Regions from separate parts of the Nonomuraea sp. LP-02 genome, predicted to be linked through region 2. Evidence: riboswitches for the same ligand, from Rfam matches in the RefSeq annotation. Region 2 holds a riboswitch; the other holds the start of a gene.
What was found. A riboswitch is a leader RNA that binds a small molecule or an ion and turns the genes downstream of it on or off. The one in region 2 is predicted to bind cobalamin.
Positions count from the first base shown of each region.

Region 1: it holds a riboswitch for cobalamin, as region 2 does, so the genes downstream of both, SMD20_RS02520 (ribonucleoside-diphosphate reductase subunit alpha) here and cobN (cobaltochelatase subunit CobN) in region 2, are expected to answer to the same signal.

Region 1 is NZ_JAXCLK010000001.1:539,222-546,886, reverse strand. Features, by position in the region: gene SMD20_RS02525 (ribonucleotide-diphosphate reductase subunit beta) at 1-293, opposite strand, end outside; gene SMD20_RS02520 (ribonucleoside-diphosphate reductase subunit alpha) at 326-2,509, opposite strand; cobalamin riboswitch at 2,602-2,796, opposite strand; gene SMD20_RS02515 (Bug family tripartite tricarboxylate transporter substrate binding protein) at 2,801-3,772, opposite strand; gene SMD20_RS02510 (SAM-dependent methyltransferase) at 3,890-4,675, opposite strand; gene glmS (glutamine--fructose-6-phosphate transaminase (isomerizing)) at 4,745-6,565, opposite strand; gene SMD20_RS02500 (hypothetical protein) at 6,589-6,864, opposite strand; gene SMD20_RS02495 (N-acetylmuramoyl-L-alanine amidase) at 7,037-7,665, shown strand, end outside.
Region 2 is NZ_JAXCLK010000002.1:754,585-762,249, forward strand. Features, by position in the region: gene SMD20_RS46805 (cobalt-precorrin-6A reductase) at 1-239, shown strand, start outside; gene cobJ (precorrin-3B C(17)-methyltransferase) at 230-1,711, opposite strand; gene SMD20_RS46815 (RNA-guided endonuclease InsQ/TnpB family protein) at 1,831-3,027, shown strand; gene SMD20_RS46820 (precorrin-8X methylmutase) at 3,068-3,688, opposite strand; gene cobG (precorrin-3B synthase) at 3,685-4,971, opposite strand; cobalamin riboswitch at 5,003-5,184, shown strand; gene cobN (cobaltochelatase subunit CobN) at 5,223-7,665, shown strand, end outside.

The DNA of each region.
Region 1 (7,665 bases), on a different contig from region 2:
TCCTCGAAGAGCTGCCGGCTCAGGTAGAGCCGCGCCTCGGGGGCGTTGACGTGCTGGTAGAGGTTGAGCACGAGGTTGTTGGCCACGATCGAGTCGCCGGTCGCGAAGAAGGCGACCAGCCGGTTGATCAGGTGCCGCTCCTGCGGCGTCATCCGCGCCAGGTCGGCGACGTCGCTGTGCAGGTCCACCTCCTCGACGGTCCAGGTGTTGCGGATGGCGGCGCGGTAGCGCTCGTAGAAGTCCGGATAGCGCATGGGGCGCAGGGTGAGGTCCATTCCGGGGTCGAGCAGCATGAGGTGGGGCTCCTTGCGTCGGGAGGGGGCTACTACTGGCAGGCTTCGCACGTCTCGGGGTTCTCCAGCGAGCACGCGATCGCGTCCACGGGCGCCGGCGCGGCGGCCACGGTGGTCTGGGCGATGCGGGTCGCGGGGCGCGAGCGCAGGTAGTAGGTGGTCTTGAGGCCCTTCTTCCAGGCGTAGGCGTACATCGAGGAGAGCTTGCCGATGGTCGGCGAAGCCATGAAGAGGTTGAGCGACTGCGACTGGTCGATGTACGGCTGGCGGGCCGCGGCGAGGTCGATGAGCGCCTTCTGCGGCAGCTCCCAGGCGGTGCGGTAGAGCGTCTTCAGGTCGTCGGGGATGCCGGGCACGTCCTGGACCGAGCCGTCGGCGCGCTTGATCGCGTCGCGCATCTCCTGCGTCCACAGCCCGCGCGCCCGCAGGTCGGCCACCAGATAGCGGTTGACCTGGAGGAACTCGCCGGACAGGGTCTCGCGCTTGAACACGTTGGACACCTGCGGCTCGATGCACTCGTAGCAGCCGGCGATGGAGGCGATGGTCGCGGTCGGCGCGATCGCGACCATGAGGGAGTTGCGCAACCCGGTCCGCGCGATCTTGGCGCGCACCGCCTCCCAGCGGGGCGTGGCCGGCAGGTAGTGGTCGGGGTGCAGCACGCCGCCGGCCGCGCGGGTGTCGGCGTAGGAGGGGTGCCGGCCACGCTCGGCGGCCAGGTCGGCCGAGGTGTCGTACGCGGTGAGCGCGATCTCCTCGGCGATCCTGGTGGACAGCTCGAGCGCCCGCGGCGAGTCGAACGGCAGCCGCAGCGCGAAGAACACGTCGGCGAGCCCCATGACGCCGAGCCCGATGGGCCGCCAGCGCCGGTTGGCCGCCTCGGCCTCGGGCGTCGGGTAGAAGCCGAGGTCGATGGTCCGGTCGAGGAAGCGCACGGCGGTGCGGACGGTGCCGCGCAGCCGTTCCCAGTCCAGGTCGTCCGCTGTCAGATGGGCGGCCAGGTTGACCGAGCCCAGGTTGCAGACGGCGGTCTCGCCGTCGCTGGTGACCTCCAGGATCTCGGTGCACAGGTTCGACAGGTGGATGACGTTGCCGGGGCGGGCGGTCTGGTTGGAGGTGCGGTTGGCGGCGTCCTTGAAGGTCATCCAGCCGTTGCCGGTCTGGGCGAGGGTGCGCATCATCCGGCCGTAGAGGGTGCGGGCGGGGATCTGCCGGACGAAGCGGCCGGCCGCCTCGTACGCGCGGTAGGCGGCGGTGAACTCCTCGCCGTACAGGTCGGTGAGGTCGGGCGTCTCCTTCGGGTCGAACAGGGACCAGACCTCGTCCGCCTCGACCCGGCGCATGAACTCGTCCGGCACCCAGTTGGCCAGGTTGAGGTTGTGGGTGCGGCGGGCGTCCTCGCCGGTGTTGTCGCGCAGCTCCAGGAACTCCTCGATGTCGGCGTGCCAGGTCTCCAGGTAGACGCAGGCCGCGCCCTTGCGCCGGCCGCCCTGGTTGACCGCCGCCACCGAGGCGTCGAGGGTGCGCAGCCAGGGGACGATGCCGTTGGAGTGGCCGTTGGTGCCGCGGATCAGCGAGCCGCGCGAGCGGACCCTGGTCCAGGAGATGCCGATGCCGCCGGCGTACTTGGACAGGCGGGCGACCTGGCCGTAGCGCTCGTAGATGGCCTCCAGCTCGTCGCGCGGCGAGTCGAGCAGGAAGCACGACGACAGCTGCGGGCGCCGGCTGCCGGAGTTGAACAGCGTGGGCGAGCTGGGCAGGTACGACAACGTCGACATCAGCCCGTACAGCTCGGCCGCCTCCGCCACGGTCTCCGCGAGCCCGCAGGCGACGCGCAGGAAGAAGTGCTGCGGCCGCTCCAGCACCGCCCGGGTCTCGGGATGGCGCAGCAGGTAACGGTCGTGCACGGTGCGCAGGCCGAAATACTCGAAACGGTCGTCGGCCGCCGGATCGACGAGGGCGTCCAGCTCGGCGGCGTGCTCGGCGACGAACGCGGCCAGCCGGTCCTGGAGCAGCCCGGCCGCGTGGCACGCGGCCACCGACTCGGAGAAGGCGCGGACCCCCTGCGCGGCCGCCTCCTCGGCGATCTCCTCGGCCAGCAGCCTGGCGGCGACCCGGGAGTTCTCCGGGTCCGTGATCACCCGGGCGGCGGCCTCCTCGATGGCCAGCCGGCGACCGGCCGCGTCCAGGTGCCTGGCGGCCTCGACAGTCTGCGTCACGTGCTCTCTCCTCGCGAGCTCATTCCCGGGGAAGGGCACGTGAGAGCCACGCGGGCAGGCCGCGTCGCCCCGCCTGCCCTCCCTCGGGGCCATGGACGGTCACGTCGCGGGCAGGTCTTCGGGCTCGCGGGCGCGCCTCATCGGCTCCTACTGGCCGTCGCTTCCCGGATCACTCCAGTGCTCATGACGGCGGTCGTTCCCGCTCACCGCTGCGGGGCAGCCCCGGAATCGCACCGGGTTCCCTTTCACTCCGCCCCGAGGGGCGAACCAGCGACGACCTGGATCCTACATCTAGTGGCCCTTCCCGCAACTACCCCTACAGGTTGTGGCTCGCGCCGAGTTGATCAGCCCCAGGTCATGGAGGACGGCCCGGGTGCGCTCGACCTCGGAGGACAGCCAGAGCACGAAGTCGTCGCCGCCGAGCGGGATCGAGACCCAGCCGGCGGCACGGCAGGCGGCCAGCCAGCCGGTGGAGGAGGTCGCCTCCTCGCACATGCGCACGGCCGCCTCGCGGCTCTCGTCCGGCATCTCGTCGGGGCCGAAGGCGGCGGTCCAGTCGGTGAAGTCGACCCGTACGCCGGACTCCAGCAGCGTCGGCGCGTCCACCTCGGGCACCCGCTGGGCGCACGAGACCGCGAGCGCCCGGAGCCGGCCGCGGGCGAGGCCGTCCCGCCAGTCGGCGAGCGCCCCGGTGGCCGCCGCGGCCTTGCCGGACAGCAGGGCGGTCACGACCTCCTGGCTGCCGGGATAGCCGGTGTAGTCGACCTGCCGGGCGTCGGCGCCGATGCCCTTGGCGATCAGGCCGAACAGCAGGTGGTCGGGCGCGCCCTGCGGGCCGCCGGCCAGCGGCGTCGCACCGGGCCGGGCCAGCAACTGGGCGGCGAAGCCCTCGAAGTCCTTGAAGCGGGAGTCGCCCGGCACGACCACGACCTCGACGTCGCCGGCCAGCCGGGCGAGAGGGGTGGCCAGGTCGAGCAGGGTCTGGCCGTTGTTGAGCTCGGCGGCGGTCATCGCGGACAGGCCGCTCACGGTGACCTTGGTGCCGGTGCCGGTCTCGTACCCCGCGGCGCGGGCCGCGCCGGCGAGCGCCCGCCCGACCTCGCTCCAGCGGCGGGATGCCGGGTCGATGACGAACCGCGCCCGCAGCCCCGACCGGCCGGGGCCGCCGGTGACCTGCCGGGCGCCGCAGCCACTCAGCGCCGCTCCGGTCAACGCCGCGCCGGACGCGGCCAGCAGGCTTGCCAGGAACTCTCGACGGCGCATGTGCCTCTCCCCCGAAGCTCCGCGAATCCCCCTTACCTACAGTTATTCACACATTACGCAGAGATACACATATAGGCGACAGATCCCACCAGCCGAAATTTGGTGAAATGTCGCTTTTTACGCTGGAGTGGAAAGATCGATTTTCCGGGCCACGCCCGCCATGAGCGACGACGGCAGCGTCCAATCGCCCACGAGTTTCGGCCGGTCCGGCCGCCAGTCGACGGCCTGCACCAGTCCGGGCGGATCAAGGGAGAACTCGCCGAAGAAACGCCGGATCTCCGACGGCCGCCGGTCCGCTCCCCCGCCCCCGGACGAGCCCCGGTAGCCGCGGGGGACCTCCTCGTCCCCCAGCCGCCCCATCGTGGTGGCGTGGCTGATCACCAGGAAGCTGCCGGGGACGACCCGCTCGCGCAGCCGGGCCACGGCCCGCCCCGGCTGGGCGGAGTCGGGCAGGAAGTGCAGGATCGACACCAGCAGGACGGCGACCGGCCGGTCCAGGTCGAGGAAGTCACCGGCCTTGGCCAGCACGTCGTCGGCGTCCAGCAGGTCGGCCTCGACGCAGACGGCCCTGCCCACGTTCGTGAGCAGGGCCTTGGCGTGGGCGGCCACGACGGGGTCGTGGTCGACGTAGACGACCCGGGCGCCGGGCGCCACCTCGTGCGCGCTGCCCTGGGTGGGCAGCCCGCTGCCCAGGTCGATGAACTGGTCGATCCCGGCGGCGGCGACGTAGCGCACGGCACGCTGCAGGAAGGCCCGGTTCGCGCGGGCCAGCGGGACCGCCTCCGGGACCAGCTCGGCGAGCTGCTCGATGGCCAGGCGGTCGACCGCGAAGTTGTCCGTCCCGCCGAGCATGTAGTCGTACATGCGTGCGAGATTGGGCCGTTGCTGGTCGAACTGCCGCACGTATCGAATTTATGCCGTCCGGGCCCAGATAACACTACCCAGAGCGAAATGTGGCTTAATTGGAGTCAATTACTCAACAGTAACGCTCTTGGCTAGATTGCGCGGCTTGTCGACGTCCCGGTCCAGCGCGACCGCGGCGTGGTAGGCGAGGAGCTGGAGCGGGATGGTGAGCAGGATCGGGTCCAGCTCGACCTCGTTCTTCGGGATCACGATGACGTCGTCGGCCAGGTTGGTGTCCGGCTCCCGGTGGCCGACCATGAGCACCTGGCCGCCGCGGGTGCGGATCTCGCCGAGCGTGGTGAGGTTCTTGTCCAGCAGCTCGTCGTCGGGGACGATCGCGACCGTCGGCATCTCGGGGCCGATCAGCGCGAGCGGGCCGTGCTTGAGCTCGCTCGCCGGGTACGCCTCGGCGTGCACGTACGAGATCTCCTTGAGCTTCTGCGCGCCCTCCCTGGCCACCGGGTAGCCGCGCACCCGCCCGACGAACATCATGCTCGGGTGGCCGGCGTACTTGCGGGCCAGCTCGGCGATCTTGTCGCCCTGGGTGAGGATGTCGGCGATCTGGCCGGGCAGCCGGCGCAGGCCCTCCACGATGCGCCGCCCGTCGGCCGGCGACAGGTCGCGCACCCGGCCGAGGTGCAGCGCGAGCAGCGCGAAGGCGACCGCCGTGGAGGTGAACGCCTTGGTCGAGGCGACCGAGACCTCGGGCCCGGCGTGCAGGTAGATGCCGCCGTCCACCTCGCGGGCGATGGCGCTGCCCACGGCGTTGACGATGCCGATGACCCGGCCGCCCTTGCGCTTGAGCTCCTGGACGGCGGCCAGCGTGTCGTAGGTCTCGCCGGACTGGCTGATCGCGACGTAGAGCGTGTCGGGGTCGACGACCGGGTTGCGGTAGCGGAACTCGCTGGCCGGCTCGGCGTCGGCGGGGATGCGCGCCAGCTCCTCGATGAGCTGCGCGCCGATCTGTCCCGAGTAGTACGCCGATCCGCAACCGATGATCTTCACCCGGCGGAACGAGCGGGTCTCGCGGGCGTCCATGTTGAGCCCGCCGAGGTGCGCGACGTGGAAGCGCTCGTCGAGCCGGCCGGACATCGTCCTGGTGATCGTCTCGGGCTGCTCGGAGATCTCCTTGAGCAGGTAGTGCTCGTAGCCGCCGGTGTCGTAGTGGCCGGCGTCCCAGTCGACGGTCAGCGGCTCCTTGGCCGTCTCGCGGGCGTCGCTGGAGAAGGTGTGGAAGCCGTCGGCCTTGATCACCGCCAGCTCGCCGTCCTCCAGGTGCACGACCTGGCGGGTGTAGCGGATCAGGGCGGCGACGTCGGAGGCGGCGAACATCTCCTTCTCGCCGATGCCGAGCACGATCGGGCTGCCGTTGCGGGCCACGACCACCTCGCCGGGGCGCTCGGCGTCGATGACCGCGATGCCGTACGTGCCGACGATGCTCTTCAGCGTCTTCCTGACCGCCTCCTCCAGGGTGTCGTTCTCGTCCACGGCGTGGGCGATCAGGTGGGCCAGCACCTCGGTGTCGGTCTCGGAGGCGAACTCGACGCCGTCGGCGACCAGCTTGGCGCGCAGCTCGGCGGCGTTCTCGATGATGCCGTTGTGCACGACCGCGATGCGCTGGTCGGCGGACAGGTGCGGGTGGGCGTTCTCGTCGCTCGGGACGCCGTGCGTGGCCCAGCGGGTGTGCCCGATGCCGAGCCCGCCCTTGAACCTGGCCGGCACGACCTTGGCCAGGTCGGCCACCCTGCCCTTGACCTTGCGGAGCTTCAGCCCTTTGTTGGACACCACGAGCCCGGCGGAGTCATAGCCTCGGTACTCGAGCCGCTGCAGCCCCTCCAACAGGATGGGCGCCGCGTCCTTGGGGCCCACATAGGCCACGATTCCGCACATCGAGGTCTCCTCTGCGTTTCTGGTTATCCGTAGACGATCCTGCGGAGCTGCCGCAGTGACAGCTCGGGCGCGGCCACCCGGCGGCCGCGTAACTCGGCGGCGATCCTGGGGAAGATCTCGTCGTTGGTGTGGCCGCGCGCCTTGAGCTCGCCGTGGCGGCGCCGGACGTACTCCTCGGCCGTCTCGGAGAAGTAGGCCAGCACGTCGGCGACGACGCGCGCCGCCTCTCCCGGGCCGAGCGCGCTCGTCCGGATGAGGTGGGCGATGAGGTCCTCGTAGGGATGCCGTGCCGTGGACACAGAGGAGGACACTACGCATCTGGAACGAGACACGCCAACATCCTGCCCGATATCGGGCAGGAATTAACTCTTCCTCAAGTCCCACCAGTAACAGGAGCCCCGTCTGACCCAGCCCTTTCCTGGGAAGACTACGAAGCGTAGTCACGCCGTGACGCGCTTCAGGGGGATGGACATGCACTTCTGGCTGGCCTGGCCGATCTCGCTGCTCGCCGGCCTCGCGCCCGTGGCGGGGCCCACGCTGTCGCCCGTCCGGGAGGTCCCGGCCGGTCGGCAGGGCGAGTTCGCCGCGGCGGCGCGCGAGTTCGGGGTGCCGCAGAGCGTGCTGCTGGGGGTGGCGTACCTGGGCTCGCGGTGGGACGCGCACGAGGGGCGGCCCAGCACCGCAGGCGGCTACGGGCCGATGCACCTCGTGGACGCCCTCCCCGCCGGCGCCCTCACCGTCGGGGACGCGCTCGGGGACGCCCGCGGCGACGAGTCCCGGCCGATGCCGCCCCGGCCGGTGCACATGCTGTCCCCGCTGAGCGCCGCCGCGAAGCCGGCGCACACGACGCTGCCCGAGGCCGGGCGGCTCATCGGCGTCACGCCCGCCCGGCTGCGCGACGACCCGGCCGCCAACATCCGCGCCGGCGCCGCCCTGCTCGCCTCCTACCACGACACCCCGAGCACCGATGCGAGCAGCGATGCGAACCCCGGCCTGGCCGGCTGGTACGACGCCGTCGCCCGCTTCTCCGGCGCCGACGACCCGGCCGCGGCGCGGCAGTTCGCCGACGAGGTGTTCGCGGTGATGAGGGAGGGCATGGT
Region 2 (7,665 bases):
ACGCGTACGTCCTGCTCGACCGGGGGCCCTACACCGTGGAGGGCGAGCGCGCCCTGATCCGTGAGCACCATCTGGACGTGCTGGTGACCAAGGACAGCGGCGGCCGCATGACCACGGCCAAGCTCGTCGCTGCCCGCGAGGCAGGACTGCCGGTGATCATGGTGGACCGGCCGCCGCCGCCCGCGGGGGTCCGTACGGTGGACAGCGTGGCGGCGGCGGTGGCCTGGGTTCAGGGGTAGCGGCGCGGGGTGTAGACGACGCCCCCGTTGACGCGGGTCGTGGAGGAGCCGACGATCAGCAGGCAGCGCATGTCCACCTGGCCGGGGTCCAGCTCGCCGAGCGTGGTGACGGTGACGCTCTCCTCCGGGCCGCCGACGTCCCTGCCGATCACCACGGGGGTGTCCGGCGTCCGGTGCTCCAGCAGCAGGTCCCGGGCGGCGGCGACCTGCCACGTACGGCTGCGCGAGGCCGGGTTGTAGATCGCCAGCACCAGGTCGGCCCGCGCGGCGGCGCTCAGCCGGTCGGCCACCACCTCCCACGGCTTCAGCAGGTCGGACAGCGACAGCACGCAGTAGTCGTGGCCCAGCGGCGCGCCCGCCCTGGCCGCCACCGCCTGGGCGGCGGTCAGCCCGGGGACGACCCGTACCGGCACGCCGGGGAAGTCGGCGGCGGCTTCGAGCACGGCGCTGGCCATGGCGAACACGCCAGGATCGCCGGACGACACGACCGCCACGCGGGCCCCGTCGCGGGCCAGCTCCAGCGCGTGCCTGGCCCGCTCCGCCTCGACCCGGTTGTCCGTGCGGTGGCGGCGCTGGCGCGGGTTCGGGGCGACGCGGTCCACGTACGGGCCGTACCCGACGAGGTCGGTCGCGGCGGCCAGCGCCTCCTGCGCCTCCGGCGTCAGCCACGGCCGCCCGGCCGGGCCCAGCCCGACCACGGCCACCTCGCCCCGCCCCTCCGCCGCCGCCGCCGGACGCTCCGGGACGAAAGTGCGCTCGGCCGGGCTGGTGAGCAGGGCCAGCGAGAAGTACGGGACGCCGCTCGGGTCCACGTCCTTGAGCGGCGCGACCCGCTCGGCGCCCATGGTGGCGCGCTCGACGTACCAGGCGTCGTCGAGCCGTCCCGCCTCGGCCAGCGCGTCGCGGACCTTGCCGAAGGTGCGGCCCAGCTTGAGCACGGCGGCGGAGTCGGTGTCGCGCAGCCGCTCGGCCAGCACCGGGGCCGGCAACGTGCCCGGCAGCACGGTCAGCACCTCGTCCCGCTCCACCAGCGGACGCCCGAGCACGGCGGAGGCGGCGCTGACCGAGGTGACGCCGGGCACGACCTCGGCCGGGTAGCGGTGGGCGAGGCGTTTGTGCATGTGCATGTAGGAGCCGTAGAACAGCGGGTCGCCCTCGGCCAGCACCACCACCGTCCGGCCCGCGTCCAGATGGGCGGCCAGCCGCTCGGCGCAGTCGGCGTAGAAGTCGTCGAGCGCGCCCTGGTATCCGCCCGGGTGGTCGGTGGTCTCCGTGGTCAGCGGATAGAGCAGCAGCTCCTCGATCTGGCCCTCGCGCATGTACGGCAGCGCGATCGAACGGGCGATGCTGCGGCCGTGCCGGGCGGCGTGGTAGGCGATCACGTCGGCCTCGCCGATCAGCCGGGCCGTCTTGACCGTGACCAGCTCGGGGTCGCCGGGACCGAGGCCGACCCCGTACAGGCGTCCTGTCAACGTCGTCACCTGGCATCTACAGCGTGGAGGCCCGGCCCTTCAGGGCGGGGAGGAATCGCGGACCGGTCGGGCACTTCTGTCTCCCGGTTTTGTCGGCGGTGATCGGTAGGTTGATCGGCGTGTCCCGCTACCGGCTCCAGCCCTCGCCTGCCCAGGAGCAGGTGTTGCTGGAGCATTGCGGGCACGCCCGCTACGTGTGGAACCTCGCCGTCGAGCAGCACTCGCATTGGAAGCCGGGCCGCAGGAACGCTCCCGGTTTCGCCGAGCAGTGCCGCCAGTTGACCGCGGCGCGGGCGGACAACGCGTGGCTGCGCGCCGGGTCGGTCGTCGTCCAGCAGCAGGCCTTGAAGGACTTCGCGCAGGCCATGGCGAACTTCTCCGGCAAGACCCACAAGCGTCCGGCGTGGCGCAGGCGGGGGCGGGGCGAAGGGTTCCGGATCGTCGCCGTCAAGGCTGGTGACGTGCGCCGTCTTTCGCGCCACGTCGGCGAGGTGAGGATCCCGAAGGTGGGCTGGGTGCGGTTGCGCTGGTCGCGCGCCGTCCCGGAGGGCGTGAAGTCCTACCGGGTCACGCGCGATGCGGCGGGCCGCTGGCATGTGGCCTTCGCCGCGATCCCCGAGCCGGTGCCCGCGCCCGGCACGGGCGAGGTGGCAGGCGTGGACCGTGGTGTCGCCGTGAGCGCCGCCCTGTCCACGGGCGAGCTGCTGAACGCTCCCGGCCTGCGCGACGGTGAGAAGGCCCGCCTGCTGCGGCTGCTGCGCAGGCTGGCCCGCGCCGAGCGGGGGTCGAGCCGGCGCGGCAGGGTGAAGGCCGCCATCGCCAAGGTGCGGGCGCGTGAGGCCGACCGGCGCAAGGACTGGGTGGAGAAGACCTCGACCGGCCTGGCCCGCCGGTTCGACGTGATCGCCGTCGAAGACCTGAAGATCTCCAATATGACCCGCTCGGCCAGGGGGACGCTCGAAGCGCCGGGCCGTAACGTCCGGCAGAAGGCCGGGCTGAACCGGGGCATCCTCGCCGCCGGGTGGGGCCGGCTCGTGGAACGGCTGGAGCACAAGGCTCCCGGTCGCGTCCGGAAGATCAACCCGCGTTACACGTCGCAGACCTGCAACGCCTGCGGGCACCGCGCGGCCGAGTCGAGAGAGAGCCAATCTCGATTCCGCTGCGTCGCCTGCGGGCATCAGGCGCACGCCGACGTCAACGCGGCCGAGAACCTCCGAGACACGGCGGCAGGGCATGCCGTTGCTGCGCGGGGAGGCTTGCCGCTGGGCGGGCCTGTGAACCGCGAACCTCAACGTGACCTCCTCCTCGTGGGGTAGTTGCCGTTGGAATCCCCCCGCCTCCAGGCGGGGGAGGATGTCAATCCGTATCGTCCGCGATGGCGTTGACCGCCGCCGCCGTCATCGCACTGCCGCCGCGGCGGCCGTGCACCACCAGGTACTCCAGGTCGCTGCCGGCCAGCGCCTGCTTGGACTCGGCCGCGCCGATGAAGCCGACCGGGATGCCGAGCACGGCCGCAGGGCGTCCCGCGCCCTCGGCGACCAGCTCCAGGAGACGGAACAGCGCGGTCGGCGCGTTGCCGATCGCCACCACCGCGCCCTCCAGGCGGTCGCGCCACAGCTCAAGGGCAGCGGCGCTGCGGGTGGTGCCGAGCCGTTCGGCCAGCTCGGGCACGCGCGGGTCGCCGAGCGTGCAGAGCACCTCGTTGCCGGCGGGCAGCCTGCGCCTGGTCACACCCGAGGCGACCATCATGGCGTCGCACAGCACGGGCGCGCCGCCGCGCAGCGCCTCGCGGGCCCGGACGACCACCCCGGGCGACCAGGCCAGGTCGGTGACGAGGTCGGTCATGCCGCAGGCGTGGATCATGCGCACCGCCACCTGGGCCACCTCGGGCGGCAGGCCCGTGAGGTCGGTCTCGGCGCGGATGGTCGCGAACGAGCGCCGGTAGATCTCGGCGCCGTCGCGGATGTAGTCGGTCACGGGTGGCGTTCCTCGTATCCGTTGGTGGTCGCGATCAGCTGGACGACCGGGCCGCGCGGCAGGCCGCAGCGGCGCTCGCAGCCCGCCCAGTGGACGGGCGTGGCGGGGGCGCGGTCCAGGCTCTCCACCCAGTGCCGGGCGTCCGCCCGCACGTCGGCGAGGGCCTTGGCGCAGCCGGGACGGCCGGCGCAGGCGGTGACGCCGGCCCAGGGGGAGGCCGGGTCGGTGACGAGTCCCATGGCGTCGAGCGCCTTCTCGGCCCGGTCCGCCTCGGCGGGGGAGAGATCGGGCAGGACGACGGTCCGCCAGGGCGTCAACCGCACGGCGTGACCGGTGTCCGCGAGGGCCAGGACTTGGGCGGACGTCAACCGGCCGAGCGGCACGACAGCCTCGACCGCCACCCGGCCATCCCGCTGCGCGATCCGCCCCGCGACCGGCCTGCCTGCGCCGGTCGACGGGAGGCGCCCGGGGCCGGGCAGGCGCCCGGCCGAGGCCGAGTCGGGCGGGCGGCGAGTGGGAGCTGGGATGGGCGGGTTCGCGTCGCCGGGCAGGCGGGCCGGGTCCGGGACAGGCGGAGCGGCGCCGCCGCGCAGGCGGGCGGCGATCCTTGCCGGGCCGTCGTCCAGCTCCCGGATGCGCCAGGCTCGGCCATCGCCGGAGGGCAGCTCGTCGAGAAACGCCTCGGCGGCGTCGATCATGAGCGCGATCGCCGCGTCGGGCCCGGCGGTCAGCCCGGTGTCCGTTCCGGCGAGCAGCAACCGCCCGCCCGCAGCGTCCGAGACGTCCGCGCCGAGCGCCGACGCAGCGTACGTGACGTCCGCGCCGAGCCCGGCGACGTCCCCCGTGCCGTCGTCCAGGGCGAACAGGAACCGCCCCGGTAAGCCGGCCAGCCGTGGCCGTGCGCACAGGGCCCGGTCGAGGGCGGCGGCCATCGCCAGCACGTCTAGCAGCCCGTCCGGGCCGCGTCCGCTCAGCGGCGAGGCCACGATGTTGCGGACCCGCTCGTGCGCGGGCGACGGCAGCAGCCCGGCCGCCGCGATCCGCCGGGCGAAGACCTCCGGCGAGCGCAGGCCCCGCACCTGGACGTTCGCCCGCGACGTGAGCTCGATCACGTCCGCTCCCAGCTCGGCCGCGCAGGCGGCGAGCACGCGGAGCTGCGCGGCCGACACCGCGCCGCCGGGAAGGCGCACGCGGGCGAGCGGGCCGTCGGCGGCCTCGTGCACCTGCAGCGCCCCCGGACAGGCATCGGGACGCGTACGTCCGGGAAATTCACCTACGGGCACGAAGGGATCGTAACGCCACTTCTGGGGCGGGTCGCTCCTGCCGTAAGCTTCGGCGTAGGCGATGGCAAAGGGAGGAAGCCGGTGCGAATCCGGCGCGGTCCCGCCACTGTGACCGGGGAGCGAACCCCACCACGAGGCCACTGCCCGGCGACGGGCGGGAAGGCCGGGGTGAGCGTCGATCCGGGAGCCAGGAGACTCCTGCCGTCGCAACACCCGCGACCGGGGCGAGGACCCCGAGGGAGGAACGCGCCGTGCCTGGCGACAGCCGTACCGTCCTGCTGCTCTCCACCTCCGACACCGACCTGCTGAGCGCTCGCGCCTGCGGCGCGGACTACCGTCTGGGCAATCCGGCCCGGCTGACCGCCGAGGACGTCCCCGGCCTGACGGAGGGGACCGACCTCGTCGTGGTCCGCCTGCTGGGCGGGCGGCGGGCCTGGGAGGAAGGGCTGGACGCGCTGCTGGCCGGGCCGCGCCCCGTGGTGGTGCTGGGCGGGGAGCAGGCGCCCGACGCCGAGCTGATGGAGCTGTCCACGGTCAGCGGCGGGGTGTGCGCCGAGGCGCACGCCTACCTGGCCCACGGCGGGCCGGCCAACCTGGCGCAGTTGCACGCGTTCCTGTCCGACACCGTCCTGCTGACCGGGCACGGGTTCGAGCCGCCCGCCCCCGCGCCCACCTGGGGAAGGCTGGAACGCCCTGCCCGCTCCACCGGCGGTCCCGTGGTGGGGGTGCTCTACTACCGGGCGCACCACATGGCGGGCAACACCGCGTTCGTCGAGACGCTGTGCGCCGCCGTCGAGGACGCGGGCGGGCAGGCGCTGCCGATCTTCTGCTCGTCGCTGCGCGCGGCCGAGCCGGAGCTGCTCGACACGCTGCGTGCGGCGGACGCGCTGGTCGTCACGGTGCTGGCGGCGGGCGGCTCCCGTCCGGCCACCGCCGGCGCGGGCGGCGACGACGAGGCATGGGACGTCGGCGCGCTGGCCGGGCTCGACGTGCCGATCCTGCAGGGGCTCTGCCTGACCACCACCCGCCAGGCGTGGGAGGAGAACGACGACGGCCTGTCACCGCTGGACGCCGCCTCCCAGGTGGCGATCCCGGAGTTCGACGGGCGGATCATCACGGTGCCGTTCTCGTTCAAGGAGATCGACCCCGACGGGCTGACCGTCTACGTCGCCGACCCCGAACGGGCCGCCCGGGTGGCGGGCATCGCGGTGCGCCACGGCCGGCTGCGGCACACGCCGCCCGCCGAGCGGCGGCTGGTCGTGATGCTGTCGGCGTACCCGACCAAGCATTCCCGCGTCGGCAACGCCGTCGGGCTGGACACCCCCGCGAGCACCGTACGGCTGCTGGCCCGGCTCGCCGAGGCCGGCTACGACCTGGGCGACGGCTTCCCCGGCGTGGCCGAGCAGGACGGCGACGCGCTCATCCACGCGCTGATCGCCGCCGGAGGCCAGGACCAGGACTGGCTGACCGAGGAGCACCTGGCGGGCAACCCGGTCCGCATCTCCGCCGCCTCCTACGAGCAGTGGTACCGCACCCTGCCCGCGGAGCTGCGGGAGGAGATCGAGCGGCACTGGGGGCCGCCGCCGGGCGAGCTGTTCGTGCACGAGGGCGACGGCGGGACCGACATCGTGCTGGCGGCGCTGCGGGCCGGGAACCTGGTGGTGATGGTGCAGCCGCCGCGCGGCTTCGGCGAGAACCCCATCGCCATCTACCACGACCCCGACCTGCCGCCCAGCCACCACTACCTGGCCGCCTACCGCTGGCTGTCGGCCGAGTTCGATGCGCACGCCATGGTGCACGTCGGCAAGCACGGCAACCTGGAGTGGCTGCCGGGCAAGTCCGCGGGCCTGTCGGCGGCCTGCGCCACCGACGCCGCCATCGGCGACCTGCCGCTGATCTACCCGTTCCTCGTCAACGACCCGGGGGAGGGCACGCAGGCCAAGCGGCGCGCGCACGCCGTGCTGGTGGACCACCTGGTGCCGCCGATGGCCCGCGCCGACACCTACGGCGACCTCGCCCGGCTGGAGCAGCTCCTGGACGAGCATGCCACGATCGCCGCGATGGACCCGGCCAAGCTGCCCGCGATCCGGGCGCAGATCTGGACGCTGATCCAGGCCGCGCGGCTGGATCACGACCTGGGGCTGGCCGACCGGCCGCACGACAGCGAGTTCGACGACCTCATCCTGCACGTGGACGGCTGGCTGTGCGAGGTGAAGGACGTCCAGATCCGCGACGGCCTGCACGTGCTCGGCCAGGCGCCCACCGGGCAGGTACGCGTCGACCTGGTGCTGGCGATGCTGCGCGCCCGCCAGATGTGGTCGGGCCGGGAGACCCTGCCCGGCCTGCGCGAGGCCCTCGGCCTGACGGAGGACGGCACGGCGGGGCTGGGCGAGGTGGACCGGGCGGAGTCGGCCGCCCGCGCCCTGGTCGAGGCCATGGAGGAACGCGGCTGGGCGCCGGAGGCGGCGCCCGTCGTCGCCCGCGCGGCGCTCGGCGGCTCGCCGGAGGTGGAGTCCGAGGTCGCCCGCGCGGCGCTGGACGGCGCGTCGTCGGAGCGGGTGGAGCTCGTGGCGCGCGTGCTCGCCTTCGCCGCCACCGAGATGGTGCCGCGCCTGGCCCGCACCACCGACGAGCTCGACCACGTCCTGCACGCCCTGGACGGCGGCTACGTGCCCGCCGGGCCCAGCGGCTCGC